DNA from 2 places in the Lysinibacillus sp. NPDC093692 genome. Region 2 is predicted to be linked to the other one. Evidence: riboswitches for the same ligand, from Rfam matches in the RefSeq annotation. Region 2 holds a riboswitch; the other holds the start of a gene.
What was found. A riboswitch is a leader RNA that binds a small molecule or an ion and turns the genes downstream of it on or off. The one in region 2 is predicted to bind S-adenosylmethionine.
Positions count from the first base shown of each region.

Region 1: it holds a riboswitch for S-adenosylmethionine, as region 2 does, so the genes downstream of both, ACQKN4_RS21335 (methionine ABC transporter ATP-binding protein) here and metA (homoserine O-acetyltransferase MetA) in region 2, are expected to answer to the same signal.

Region 1 covers NZ_JBNNUW010000025.1:74,651-82,158, forward strand. Annotated here, with positions in the region: gene ACQKN4_RS21315 (HEAT repeat domain-containing protein) at 1-734, opposite strand, end outside; gene ACQKN4_RS21320 (response regulator) at 731-1,615, opposite strand; gene ACQKN4_RS21325 (MetQ/NlpA family ABC transporter substrate-binding protein) at 2,049-2,906, opposite strand; gene ACQKN4_RS21330 (methionine ABC transporter permease) at 3,003-3,671, opposite strand; gene ACQKN4_RS21335 (methionine ABC transporter ATP-binding protein) at 3,661-4,689, opposite strand; SAM riboswitch class I at 4,953-5,058, opposite strand; gene ACQKN4_RS21340 (thioredoxin family protein) at 5,121-5,423, opposite strand; gene ACQKN4_RS21345 (toprim domain-containing protein) at 5,440-5,781, opposite strand; gene gcvH (glycine cleavage system protein GcvH) at 5,981-6,361, opposite strand; gene ACQKN4_RS21355 (arsenate reductase family protein) at 6,452-6,808, opposite strand.
Region 2 covers NZ_JBNNUW010000008.1:37,158-44,665, forward strand. Annotated here, with positions in the region: gene panF (sodium/pantothenate symporter) at 1-354, shown strand, start outside; gene ACQKN4_RS10675 (hypothetical protein) at 495-722, shown strand; gene ACQKN4_RS10680 (TSUP family transporter) at 860-1,630, opposite strand; gene ACQKN4_RS10685 (TrmB family transcriptional regulator) at 1,756-2,541, shown strand; gene ACQKN4_RS10690 (nucleotide excision repair endonuclease) at 2,613-2,984, opposite strand; SAM riboswitch class I at 3,179-3,289, shown strand; gene metA (homoserine O-acetyltransferase MetA) at 3,444-4,379, shown strand; gene ACQKN4_RS10700 (endospore germination permease) at 4,544-6,385, opposite strand; gene ACQKN4_RS10705 (hypothetical protein) at 6,422-6,655, opposite strand; gene ACQKN4_RS10710 (Ger(x)C family spore germination protein) at 6,659-7,508, opposite strand, start outside.

The sequences.
Region 1 (7,508 bases), on a different contig from region 2:
GCTCTTATTTGTATTTCTGGAACCTCATGCGTTAATAGCTGTTTTAACCGATCAATGTATTGTATATTTCTTTTTACAGCTGCAGTATCAATTGCAGCAAATTGGATATTTGTTGTCCAGCTATTAAAGTCTTCAAATAATCGAATAAATACGTCATCCTCTAACAAGACAAATACTCTTCTATATTCGCTTTCAGAATAATGAATGTTCGATTCTTTAATTTTTTCGATAAACAATTCTGGTTGGAAGAGAGAGTATATTTTTAACAGTTGAAAATATTCCTCCTCCGAAATTTTGGTTTTTTCGAATTGAAGACATGTCTCTAATAAATCCTCTATCTGTAAATCAGCAATATGATATAAAGCATTCATCCTAATGCTCCATCGTTTACTGGTCAAATCCTTTTCATAATACTTTTTTAAATAGAGATTAGAAAACTCTTTTATTTTGTGTTCAACTTTCTCATTGCTTATATTTTTCAAATAAGATGAAAAGATTATTTCTATAGCTGCTACTTGAGCTCTCTCTCGGGGTACAAGCACTATAGAGAAAATTTCATCATTGATTAAATAGTTGTACCATTGCTGTGAAGAGTTTTGTAAAAAAGTATCACGCACTTCTGCAAAACGAATCTCCCGCTTGCGCTGAACAAGTATATAGATCGTAAATAAAAATAGAACTGTTAATAAAATACCGCTGACCGTTAAAAGAAAAGGAATCGACAGCTTGATCATAGCCAAAACCTCGCAAAAGTCTTCTTAATTTTTGCTTCTAACAAACGTAAATTAAATGGTTTTACGATATATTCATCGACGCCACCTTCATAAGCATTCAGTGTTGCACCCTCTGAGTTTCGTTCTGACATCATATAAATGATGAACTTTTTCTCATTCGGCATTTCTCGCAAAACGTGCAAAATTTCTAAGCCATTTTTACGTGGTAAAATATCGTTCATCAAAACTAAATGCATATGGCCAGATTTATAGTTATCGGACTGTAAAAAATCATAGCCATCTTCATAGGTCGACACGTCAAAAGTATAATGAGGAATGTCTAAATTTTCGAGTGTCGTTTCTAGCACTTTTCTAAAGATTTCATTTTGTTCAATAATGCTAACCTTTACTTGCTCCGTCGGTTGTACACGATAATCTGTAACCTGTTCTACTGACCAAGTCGGCTGTTCTTCATCTGCTAGTTTGTGCTTATTTTTCTCTAACAATGTTTCAAAATCAACATTATTATTTCTTATTTCAGTAACGGAAGCTTTTAACGCTATTTGTTGAAATTCCCTTTCTTGCGTTAGAATTGCGAAAATTCGTTTTAAAAATGCTTTTACCTCTACTTCACTACTTTGCAGAAAAAATATCCCCCAATGCATGCCATCTGCTAGTTGGAAAAGTAAATCTGTTTTTCGTATTTTAGATTTTAAAAAAGCTGAAATTTGATGATTCACTTGATTACGTTCTATATCAGTTCCTTGTGAGGAATTCGCTACTTTAAAAAAGACTGCAGTCATTGTTAGACGCGAACGAATAACACTCTCACGCAAAATTTCAAAATAACCCTTCACCTCATGCTCCTGCATGATATCTTCCGCAACGATTAATTTATTCATTTGTGTTCACTCCAGTTGATGGAAGAAGCATGTTATTCTTCTTCGTTATTTTTCTATCATTCTTTTGATTTATAAACACAACAACTATAGTAATAAATATGACTAAACAATTTCTATACAAAATTTTTGGTAAATCAATCACTTTTAAAATATTATTATATTTTTGTTATAAACTACAGAATAATACCTCTCCTGACAAAAAGTTATATTTTTCTGATAAAAGACAGCCTTTTTATAATAAGAAGAAAGGGTATGTAATCTTTTAAATTACATACCCTTTCAAACTACAAAAAACACTATTTTATTCCAGCTTGTCGACTCATCCTGTCAGCGCCAAATCGGAGTAAAAATCAGCCTTTGTTTATTATTCAATTCTTTCGATAACAAGAAAAAGGGTATGTAAGTTTTATACTTACACACCCCTTTAAATAAATTATTTAACTGGCACAACTGAGCCTTTCCATTCTTCAATAATGAAGTCTTGGATTTCTTTAGATTTTAATACTTCTATCAATTTTTTAATTTCTGGTTTTGTTTCATCACCAGCACGTACAGCTACAATATTTACATAAGGAGATTCTTTATCTTCAAGAGAAATTGCATCTTTCAATGGATTAATATTGTTATCGATTGCAAAGTTCGAGTTAATTAAAACTGCATCGCCTTCATTATTTTCATACATTTGTACAAGCATTTCTGGAGCAGTATTTGCATCGAATTTGAAGTTTTTAGGGTTTTCTGCGATATCTTTTATTTCTGCTGCTGTTTTATCAACGCCATCTTTTAATTTAATTAAGCCCTTAGCTTCTAACAATGAAAGCATACGACCGTGGTCTGAAACTGAGCTAGAAAGTAAAATTGTTGCACCTTTTGGTAGATCCTCAAGAGTTTTATATTTTTTAGAGTAAATTCCGATTGGTTCAATGTGAATGGCACCAGCATTTACAAAGTCGTAGCCATTTTCTTTCATGCTAAGCTCTAAGAAAGGTAGGTGTTGGAAATAGTTTGCATCAAGTTCACCTGATTCTAAATGTTGGTTTGGTAATACATAGTCTTGATACGTTTCAATTTTAAGATCGATACCTTCTTTAGCTAAAGCTGGCTTTGCTTTTTCCAAAATAACCGCATGAGGCGTATTAGAAGCACCTATTGTTAATGTTACATTTTCTTTATTGTCTGATTTATCACCAGATGATGCGTTTGAGTTTGTATCATCTTTTTTGCCAGCACCACAAGCAGCTAAGGCTAATACTAATACTGATAAAAATAATCCTGTTAAAAATTTCTTCATTTTATTGCACTCCCTTTTAACTAATTTAAAATATGTTAGCGGCATAAAACCGAAATAACTTTTTTGATGTTCGTAGCGAGATACGCTTTTTTCTTTTTAGCGTTTATCTGTTTTGGCTGTAATTAAGTCGCCAATCCATTGAATAATAAATACTACTATTAAGATTAATATAGTCGCCATTAAAGTTACATCTTGGCGATTACGTTGGAAACCATCTAAGAATGCTAAGTTTCCTAGACCGCCTGCACCGATAATACCTGCCATCGCAGTATAGCCAACAAGTGCTACAGCCGTTACAGTAAGACCAGAAATAAGCGCTGGGAACGATTCTGGAATTAAAACTTTCCAAATAATCGTTGACGTTTTAGCACCCATTGAACGAGCCGCTTCAATAACGCCTTTATCGATTTCACGTAATGAAATTAATACCATACGCGCATAAAATGGTGCAGCTCCGATAATTAGTGCCGGTAAAGCAGCATCTGCGCCACGAATTGTGCCGAGTAAAAATTTCGTAAATGGAATTAATAAAATAATCAAAACGATAAATGGAATCGAACGGAAAATATTAACGATTGAGCCTGTTAAAAAGTTCACCAGTTTATTGGCCCATAGTTGGTTTGGACTTGATAAAAACAATAAGATCCCAATTACTAATCCAAGTATAAATGTGATCACCGTAGAGATTGTTGTCATATACAACGTTTCATACGTAGCTTCCCACATTTTTTCCCAGTCGACATTCGGAAAGAAATTAGTTAGCATTGGCAATCACCTCCGTTTGTACTTCGACTGTATGCAAGTAGCTAAGTGCAGCTGCAACATTCGACTCTGTGCCTTCAATTTGTACAATAAGTGTACCGTACGCACCATTTTTTGTTTGCGAAATATTACCATGTACTATACTTACTTCTACATCACACTGTTTTACAAGATGTGAGATGACAGGCTGCTCTGTTTTTTCTCCTACAAATATTAGCTTTACAAGTTGTCCATTAGGGTAATTTGCTTTAATTTGTGCCACAGTTTCCTGTGTCTCCTTCGTATCTGTAATTTGAGAAACGAATTTTTTTGTAATGTCCGCTTGTGGCGCTTGGAATACTTGTAATACTTCACCACGTTCTACAATTTCTCCAGCTTCCATAACCGCTACACGGTGGCAAATTTTACGAATAACATGCATTTCATGTGTGATTAACACGATCGTTAAACCTAGTCGTTCATTAATATCGACAAGTAAATCTAGGATAGCATCTGTTGTCTCCGGATCGAGTGCGGATGTTGCCTCATCACATAACAATACTTCTGGATTATTAGCAAGTGCACGAGCGATGCCTACACGTTGCTTTTGTCCCCCCGATAATTGTGATGGATACGCTTTAGCACGTCCGTCTAAGCCAACTAGTGTGATCAATTCTTTCACACGTGCCTCACGTTTTGCCTTTGGAACACCTGCGATTTCTAGTGGGAAAGCAATGTTTTCCGCAACAGTTCGAGACCAAAGTAAATTGAAATGTTGGAAAATCATACTGACCTTTTGTCTAGCATCTCTAAGCTTTTGCCCCTTTATGGATGAAAATTCTTGATTGTTAACCGTTACCGTACCAGATGTAGGCTTTTCTAAACCGTTTAACAAACGAATCATTGTACTTTTACCAGCGCCACTATAGCCGATAATGCCATAAATTTCACCTTTATCGATAGAAAGGTTGACGTCTTTAACTGCTGTTAATTCGCCATTCGAGGTCTTGTATTTCTTCGTAATATTTTGAAGCTGAATCATAGCGAATTCTCCTTTTCTTATATCAATTGTGCCTCGGCATAATTGCGTCTGGAATCGGCTTTGTGCTGGCACAAAGAAATCCTTTTCGATTCCATGACATCCGCCGGAGGCTCTAGGCCAACATGACGTTGGTCACTCAGTCGTTGCCACAGGATGTGGCGTTCTTAGACTGAGTTCCTCTATTTCAGCGGCTGAAAGAAGTAAAAAACCCCTTCAACTATAGACAAGTAGAAGGGGTCACGTAACTTATACGTTGAACCGTTCTCTCATCTTTCAAAGATAAAATCTTTGGGTGATTTGGCACCTTTTCACATTTGTGATGGTTGCCGGGCTTCATAGGGCACTTCCCTCAGCCGCTCTTTATAAGAGTTCGATATATTTATATTTTTTAGTATATTCGTACTTTACCACGTGAGTAAAGTCCAGTCAATTTATTTTTTTAACAATTCGTATAAATACGGTACGGATTGAAAGGCATAAACCTTCTCCGTCACTTTTCCGCCTTCACATACAAGTAAACACGGTACACTTTCAATTTTATTTTCATAAGCGATTTGCTCAATAAAGTTAATATTCGCTTTACCAATCTGTAGCTGTGGCAGCAATTGTTCAACAACCGACATCATTTTCGATGCAACTACACACGTTCCACACATTGGTGTATATAAATAAAAAGCAGCCTTTTCACCAGACTGGATAGCCACGTCCCACTGCTCTTTTGACCATTCTTCCATCTTTTTTCACGCAACCTTACAAAATATATTCATTATGGATTGAGAAATGTGCACGAAGCAAAATCGCCGCTAACACCTTTCTCGGAGTTGTCTCTACTTCCTTATATGTTGGCATTGTACGTAAATGCTCGGCCTCTGGATAATGTCTGTCCATTAATGCTCGTAGCTTATCACCCGATGTATCTGCATCAAAAAATGTATAAAGCTCACAGCCTTCATATGGATCAAGTAACTCTTCTAATTGATGCACACCAATTGTACCATTCGTGCAAAGTATTTTAACATGTTCATTTAAAATAGGTTCAATTTGAAGCTTATCCGAACGGCCTTCGACAATTAAGCATTTCCCCTCGAACATAACGCCACCCCCGTTTAGACATATCCCTTATCATTATTATATCAATAAATCTTGTCATTGATACTGTTAGACACCTATTGTTAAGGGAATATACTGGCATTCACCCTCATCCACTATGATGGCAGAATGGATGAAGATAATAAAAAACGTCGGTAGTTTCCGACGTTTTTCTATTACAGGCTTGTCTTATAAGCTTGTCTTATTCTGCAATCATTTCATCGTATTGCTCAGCTGTCATAAGCTTTTCAACTTCTGATGCATCAGCAGGCTCTACAACGATCATCCATGCTTTTTCATATGGTGATTCATTAACGAATTCTGGGCTATCTTCTAAATCTGCATTTACTTCAACTACTGTACCTGAGATTGGTGCATATAATTCAGAAACTGTTTTTACAGATTCTACGCTACCAAATGGATCATCTGTTTTGATTTCGTCGCCAACTTGTGGAAGTTCAACGAAAACGATATCTCCAAGTTCAGATTGTGCGAAATGAGAAATACCGATACGTACTTTTCCATCTTCTACTTTAACCCATTCGTGCTCTTCAGAGTAACGTAAGTCTTTAGGTGTGTTCATGCAAAAACCCCTCCATAAATATGTAATATATTCACTTTCAGTGTGCCATACTTCTTTCATAAAAACAAGATTAAAAGCGATTAAAAGCGGTTATTTCCAAGCTTGCTCAAAATCTGATTCTTTAAACCCTAACGTAACTTTTTTCCCATCAGTTACGATTGGACGTTTAATTAACATACCATCTGAAGCAAGCAGTTCAAGTTGCTCCACTTCAGTCATTTCAGCAAGCTTATCTTTCAAGCCAAGCTCGCGATATTTCATACCAGAAGTATTAAAAAATTTCTTTAAAGGTAGTCCACTTACTTGCCATAAGTTTGATAGTTCGTCCTTTGTTGGCGGTTGTTCGACAATGTGTACATCTTCATATGAAACTCCATTGTCATTTAGCCATTTTTGTGCTTTTTTACAAGTAGTACATTTCGGATATTGAATAAATTGAATCGTCATTTAAAGGCTCCTCTACTATCATTTTTAGGAACTACATTTTCAGTGTATCCCTCATTTTCTGTAGTATACCATCATAACCGTTACGAACCAAAATGAAACAATTATTAACTTATTCCTTCCATATCGTGGGGTTGATTTCCGTTACGGCTGGGCGCTTTGCCGCTGACGCTTCGCTTTCGCGCAGAGCTTCCTGGGAGCGTCCGATGAGCCGCTTCGCTGCAGGGTCTCATCTGTGACGCTGATTCCCAAGGAGTCGCCCAGCCTCCACTCCAATCAACCAATTCATATAGCGTGTGTTTCTTGCATATTTATCCGATTTAATGTAATAAAACCAAGCTTTAGCTACCGGTGTTTTTTCGTGCGAAAGCGAAGTGTTATCGTAGCAGAATCAACAACAGATGTACAATCGCCCTTACTATTCTGATTGATTATGATGTGTAGCCTTAGCGTTCTCATTTGCCATTCATAAAATTTATTAAAGTTCTACGATATTGTTGATTGGAGTGGAAGGCTACTCGACTCCCGTGGGAAAGTGAGACAGGCGAGATCCTGGACTGAGCCGAGCGAAGGAAGCGGCTCGACGCTCGCCCACAGGAAGCCTTGCTCTGTGCGAAAGCGTAGCGGCAGCAACAAAGCGAGTAGCCTGGAACGGAAATCACCCCCTCATTTTAAGAGCTATACTTTTACTTCCAACAAAAAA
Region 2 (7,508 bases):
GAAATTAAACGTGCAAGCTTTATTGTTACAGCAGTGATTGGTTTAGTCGTTATCGTTTTTGCACTAAATCCACCAGATCTATTAGTATGGCTTAATTTATTTGCTTTCGGCGGACTAGAGGCAGTCTTTATTTGGACAGTCGTTTTAGGACTATATTGGAAAAAGGCGAACAAATACGGTGCGATAGCGTCAATGATTTCAGGGATGACCTTATATATTATCATTGATCGTTTTTACCCTTCTGTCTTTGGCATGCATACTGTGACAATTCCAATCGTCGCTTCCTTATTCATTTTTGTTATTGTTAGCTTATTAACGAGTCATAAATTTAAAGACGAAAAGTTGTTTATCTGACTTATAAAACGCCGTAGAGATTGAATATCTACGGCGTTTTATATTGTATTCAAAGAGTGATAGATAATACGTCGAGAGTCGTGGATAGAAACCTTGAATTGATGGATAGAACGTTCAGAGTCGTGGATAGAAACCTCGAAATGATGGATAGAACGTCCGAAGTCGTGGATAGAAACCTTGAAATGATGGATAGAACGTTCAAAGTCGTGGATAGAAACACTGAATTGTTGGATAGAACGTTCGAAGTCGTGGATAGAAACCTTGAAATGATGGATAGAACGTTCAAAGTCGTGGATAGAAACCTTGAAATGATGGATAGAATGTCGAAAGTCGTGGATAGGATTACTGAATTGATGGATAGAACTTGAATCGACGGAAAGGGTCAATGGAACGACGGAAAGAACCCCTGATACAACGAAAAACCTCTCTCGAATTAAAAAATAGAACACCCAAAGTTCATAAACAAACAAAAACGCCGTAGAAATAGCGTATCTACGGCGTTTTTTTAATGAATTATGTAATCATAAGCATTTTTAGTGAGCAATGTAATCGTTACGATAATAAACAATACGCGAACAAAGCCGCTACCTTTTTTTATCGCCATACGGGAACCTACAAATGCACCGGCAATTTGAGCTACACCCATCAGTAAACCGTAGACATAATGAATTTGACCTAAGTAGGCGAACATTAAAAGGCCTGCAAAATTACTTGCTAAGTTTAAAAATTTGGCATTTCCTGCTGCCTTTAAAAAATCGAAGCCGATTAATAAAAAGCTAAAAATTAAAAATGAGCCGGTTCCTGGACCAAGGAATCCATCATAAAAACCAATGCAAAATAACAATAGCATGAATAAAACTAAGTGCGTAGACTTTAAATTTTTGACTGCAGCTACTGAACCCCAGTCTTTTTTGAAGATTGTATAGACTGCAACAGCTGCAAGCATTACTAGCATAAGTGGTTTTAGTAATTCGGGGTTTATTAAATGTACTGTCCATGCACCAAAGAGTGATCCAATAAAGGCTAGGGGAAAGTATTTGATAACCGAACGAATTTCTAGCTGACCGGAACGATAAAAGGAAATGGTTGATGTTAAAGACCCCATTGTACCAGCAAGCTTATTAGTTGCTACGGCTGCTGCTGGATTTAAACCGGCAAACATGAGGGCGGGTAATGCAATTAAGCCACCACCACCAACGACGGCATCCACAAAGGCGGCTAAAAATCCAAAAGATATTAATAATATGACTACATTTAAATCTACTTCAAATAGCATGTATACACCTCTTTAGATAGTTACTACTGAAATAGTAACTAAATTTCACGTGTCTGTAAAGACTAATTTTTTCGTTGGCTAATCTTCATAGCCTTCAACTATAATAGAGGAAATGGAGGGATTCGATGGAATTATTAATCGCCCAATTAAAAGAACTGGGATTCACAGAATATGAAGCAAAGGCCTATACGGCACTCGTACAAAATAGTCATGTTAGTGCCTATCAAGTAAGTAAGAACTCCGGTATCCCACGTGCAAGAATATATGACATACTTAATGTGCTTGTTGAAAAAGGGTTAGTACTGAAAGAAGAAACGGCAGATCAAACGACATACTCTTCCATTCCTGTTGCTGTGTTTTTACAACAAATTGAGCAACGCTGGCAATCGAATTTCACGTCGATTAGTGATCAATTAGAAAAATTAGAGGTAAAAGAGCAGGAAGCGGAGCATAAGGTTGTGACGCTAAAAGGAAAAGAGGCAATCGTCAATTATTGTCAGTCGTTATTACAAAAAGCGGAGAAAAAAGTACTATTATCAATGTGGGAAGATATGTATGAAAAATTGCGAGAAGATATACACGAGGTCGCTCAGCGTATTTCGGTTCATGGAATTACTTTGTATGTGGATGAAAATATTGCATCGATTGACCAGCACCGCATTACTCAATATACGAGGAATGCTTCCACGCCCCATTGGTTTATTCTGTCTATAGATGGTCAAGAGATGATTTATGGACACTCACCGTCCAATCAAGAAACGGCTTTTATAACAAATGACCCTGTGCATATTTATTTATTAGAGGATTATATTTGGCATGACGTGCTTGTCAATCGATTGTTAACGCGCGATGATGATATGGAGCTTGAGGAATGGATTACTAAAGAACGTAAAGCCTTTTTCGTAGAGTGAAGATAATAAAAGAATCTACAAGCACAGATGGCTTGTAGATTCTTATTTTTTGTAATATAAGATCTTTTATCTTAATAAAAAACTTTATCAACATTGTATTTAGCGCGGAATGTATTAACCGCGTATGTTTCGTAAATTTCACGTTCCATTGGATCATCTACTTCGTACACTTCAATTTTGAAAACTTCATCACGATGATTTTTCATCGGTGACACATTGTCTTCAAAATGCTTTTTAATACGTTGACGAATTTTACGTGCTTTACCGACAAATAATAGTTCATTCTGTTCATTGTAGAATAAGAAAATGCCGCCATTTTCACGAGTGATTTTATGGAAATCAATAAAACCGAAATACGGTGTGATTGGTACATCACCTGGTTTTAAATCTTGCTCGCGTTGGCGAATTACTAAATCTGGTTTTGGAAATTCAATTTTAATCAAACTATTCACGTTCCTCTCTGTTACTAAAGGTATATGTTAACATAATTACAGCTTGTTTACCATAAAATATATGGACTTAGCTTCAATATTAGTTTTAAACAAATTACATAATGACATGCATGGTTAATAACAAAATATTCTATGTATTGTTGATATTCTTAAATGTTCATGTTACAATTCTTTTTAATTAAATAATCTTATCAAGAGAAGTTGAGGGATTTGGCCCGATGACGCTTCAGCAACCTCTAACAAAAGTTAGAAAGGTGCTAATTCCAGCGAAGGATTTGTCCTTTGAGAGATAAGAGTGAACGTGGAAAACATCCTTCTCATTCTATCTCAAATGGAATGAGGGGGATTTTTTAATTTCATCGAAAAAAAGACTTTACGCAAGGCCTGTGTATGGAGACTAAGGCCAATAATGGGTTTAACAGAGAGAACTATAAGAGAGGGGAATGCAAGATGCCAATTAATATTCCAAAAAACTTACCAGCTGGAGAACATTTACGTGAGGAAAAAATCTTCATAATGGAAGAGGATAGAGCGAAAACTCAACAAATTCGTCCGTTAAATATCTTAATCTTTAATTTAATGCCAGAAAAAGAAAAAACAGAGCTGCAATTACTACGTTTATTAGGGAATACCCCGTTACAAGTGAATATTACATTTTTGAATACTGCTACTCATGAATCGAAAAATGTTAGTAAATCACATTTACAATTATTTTATACGACGTTCGATCAAATTCGTCATCGTCGCTATGATGGCATGATTATTACGGGTGCACCAGTAGAAAAAATGCCGTTTGAAGAAGTGAACTACTGGCAGGAAATTTCAGAAATTATGGAATGGTCCAAAACGAACGTAACATCGGTTCTACATATATGTTGGGGTGCACAGGCAGCGTTATACCATCATTACGGTATTGGCAAAATTGGGCTTTCTGCTAAATGCTCAGGTGTATATTCTCATGTCATTACGGATTTAACAGTGGATTTAGTACGCGGCTTTAGTGATTTGTTTACGGCACCACATTCGCGTTATACGTCTGTATCGACTGATGAAGTACGCAACCACCCTGATTTACGATTGCTCTCTTATTCAGAAGATGCTGGTGTTTTTATTGTGCAATCTAAAGACAATAAAAATATTATGATTACTGGTCACCTTGAATATGATGCGACAACTTTAGCGGATGAATATAGTCGCGATGTTGCGAAAGGATTAGATATTGATGTGCCCTTGAATTACTTCCCTAATGATGATCCAGCAAATGAACCGATTAATACGTGGCGTGCCCATACACATTTGTTATTCTCGAACTGGTTGAACTACTATGTTTATCAAGAAACACCATACGAATGGGATTTTGTTGATCAAATTGAATATCATATTTAATGCCATAGAAAAATGATGACCTTGATATTTTTGGGTCATCATTTTTTACTTTTCTCATTTCCGTTCCGGCTGGTCACTTTGTAGCTGCCGCTTTGCTTTCGCACAGAGCCTCCTGGGGGGCGTCCGATGAGCCGCTTCACTTTTGGTAATGAACCACACTGCTGTTAATTGTCTGGCGATTTTTTATTCTTATCACTGTTTGGTGTATTTCCGGTATCACTATCATTTTGTGTAGAATTGCCGGTATCGTTTTCAATTTTACTTTGAGTAGTATTTTCGGCAGTACTATTACTTGCATTTTGAGCAGAATTGTCATTGTTGCTACTACTTGTACTTTGAGAAGGATTACCACCATTGCCGTTACAATCGCTTTGAGTAGAATTATTGCTATTACTTGCATTTTGAGCAGAATTGTCATTATTGCTACTACTTGTACTTTGAGAAGGATTACCACCATTGCCGTTACAATCGCTTTGAGTAGAATTATTGTTATTACTTGCACTTTGGGCAGAACTATCATTATTGCTACTATCAGCACTTTGAGAAGCATTACCGCCACTGTCACTACTTGTACTTTGAGAAGGATTACCACCATTGCCGTTACAATCGCTTTGAGTAGAATTATTGCTATTACTTGTATTTTGAGCAGAATTGTCATTATTGCTACTACCCGCACTTTGAGAAGCGTTACCACCACTGTCACTACTTGTACTTTGAGAAGCATTCCCACCATTACCGTTACAATCACTTTGAGTAGAATTATTGTTATTACTTGCACTTTGGGCAGAACTATCATTATTACTACTACCAGCACTTTGAGAAGCGTTACCGCCATTGCTACTACTATCACTTTGTGTAGTATTTCCATTTTGATTTTGCGTACCGCTATTACATTGCGTATTATTTCCTTGATTACCATTGATTTTACGAATCTTAGCGACAAGTAATAATAGTAATGGCAATAAGATCATTAAAATGAATGCGAATATAGGCCATATATCTCTATTGTAAATATCTGAATGAATAATATTTGGATGAACAATTTGTGAAAGTCCAAGGATAATCATGCCGAGTGGAAAAATGAGTGGTCGATGATTTTTAATTTTACATAATTGTGCGATCCCGATAACCGAAGCATAAAAATACATAAAAGTTCTAATAAAAATAGTAATAATCCACATGGCTGCCATAATTACTTCCATACGTTGTAAAAAGTTCCCGATTGAAATTCTTTGGGCTAATGCATAGCTAGGGAATGTCCGTGAAGCAGTATTTGCCGGGCCAAGGACAAGGATCGATAGTGTGATGATCGTAATTAAGACAATTCCTCCCAAAATTGTGCCAATGTAAAACCCTTTTTGCGCAGATTTTTGGACGTTAACTGCGGAAGGGAAAATCATTAATAATACGACAATTGGGAATGAAAAAAGACTTATAAATCGAATGATACTAAAGAATAATGATTTTTTTGGTGCTTCCATTATTGGCTGTATATTTTCAATCTGGATGGAGGGTGCAATAAAAAGGACAAAGAAAATAAAAATTAAAGTAAATATTGCAAATAGTATTTCTGCAGAACGGGCAAAAACTTCAATTCCTAAAAATGCAGCATAAATGATGATAATACTGAACAGAAATGCAAACGCCATCGTAGGTGTTTCTGGCATTATTTCCGTTTTCATGAAAATTCCTATGAAATATAATAATTCACCGGCAGAAAGTAAAGATATAAGTATAAAGCCGATTGCAGTGAATTTTCCGAAAAAACGACCTAATATTTTTTCATTAGCTTCTACAAATGTAAGGGTGGGTGTTTTATTTCCTAAAGCAACGAAAAGCTTTAATATGGGCAAACTTATAACGACACCAATAATCGCTGCAATCCATGCATCTTGCTTTGCTTCACTGGCAACACTTGCAGGGATAATTAAAATAGCTGTACCAATTGAAAAAAGAAGGGTAATGATCATAAATTGTCTTGAACTAATGATTTCTTTTTCCATCATGAACTACCCCTTTTTTCTTAACATAATATTGCCTTATTACTTAGTTAGTGAGACGATGTAATCTTTAATAGGTGAAAAAATATAAGTAATCAAATCTAGTGGGCTCGGTATTTTGACCTTTAATAAGATCGCAATATTTAATGCGGCACCAAGCAATAAAAAAATCGAAAAAATAACGATCGTTTTCGTTTCTTTATTTTTTTTTAATGTTGGAATAAAGGCAAAGGCTATAGCAGCAGAAATAATTAGTATGAATATTGCCATCATCATAGTTTATTTTCCCTCCGACTTATTCACTAATGAGTTTTCCATCGTCCCTAAGCCTTGCGTGTTGACATGTACTTCGACTTTAACTGGTAGCTCTTGAAATATGGTTAGCCAATCTTTTTTTATTTTTTTCCACTCTTTCGGATTTGTGCGATGCAGTACTTCACCAAATCCAAAAATATCGACCCGATAACTTTGCTGAACTGTACTGATTGTTTTTTCGATTCGTTTTTTAATAAGTTCTGCCGTTTTTTTATTGACGTATTGAAGCGATTTTTCTTTTGTAAGGTCTATATCACATTCAACTTCTCCGACATTTTGGTTAACATCTATAGCAACATTGATTTTGGGTGATCCATTTTTAAATTTACCTTTTATTTTTGTCTTTGAGTGTGTAATTTCAGTTGATAGAGTACCTCCCTTAGGGCAAGCAAGAGTTTCAATTGTACTTTCTATTTTGTCCTTTAAAAAACCTAGGCTTCTACTCTCATCTTCCGTTAAAAGCCCAATATATTTATCTTCTTTAAAAACTGCTAAGCCCGCGTACTTCAAGACCGCAGATGACTTTGATTTTTTAACATTCGTTTGCTCCATTCCCACACTTTTATCTCCATGAATTTCAATGGCAGACATGACTACGCTTGTTTCTTTGGTATTTAAAGTATTGATTAATTCATCTATTTTAATGGATTGGGTTGTACCCCATGTTTTCTCCGACGTTCTAAGAGAATTTAGCATTTTAATAGCTGGTACTTTTTCGATAGGTGTTAATACATTTAAAACTTCTTCGGCAGTCGCGTCATGAGCAACGATGACATCGAAATCATTTCGGAATTCATGATCTCTTGAAATTAAA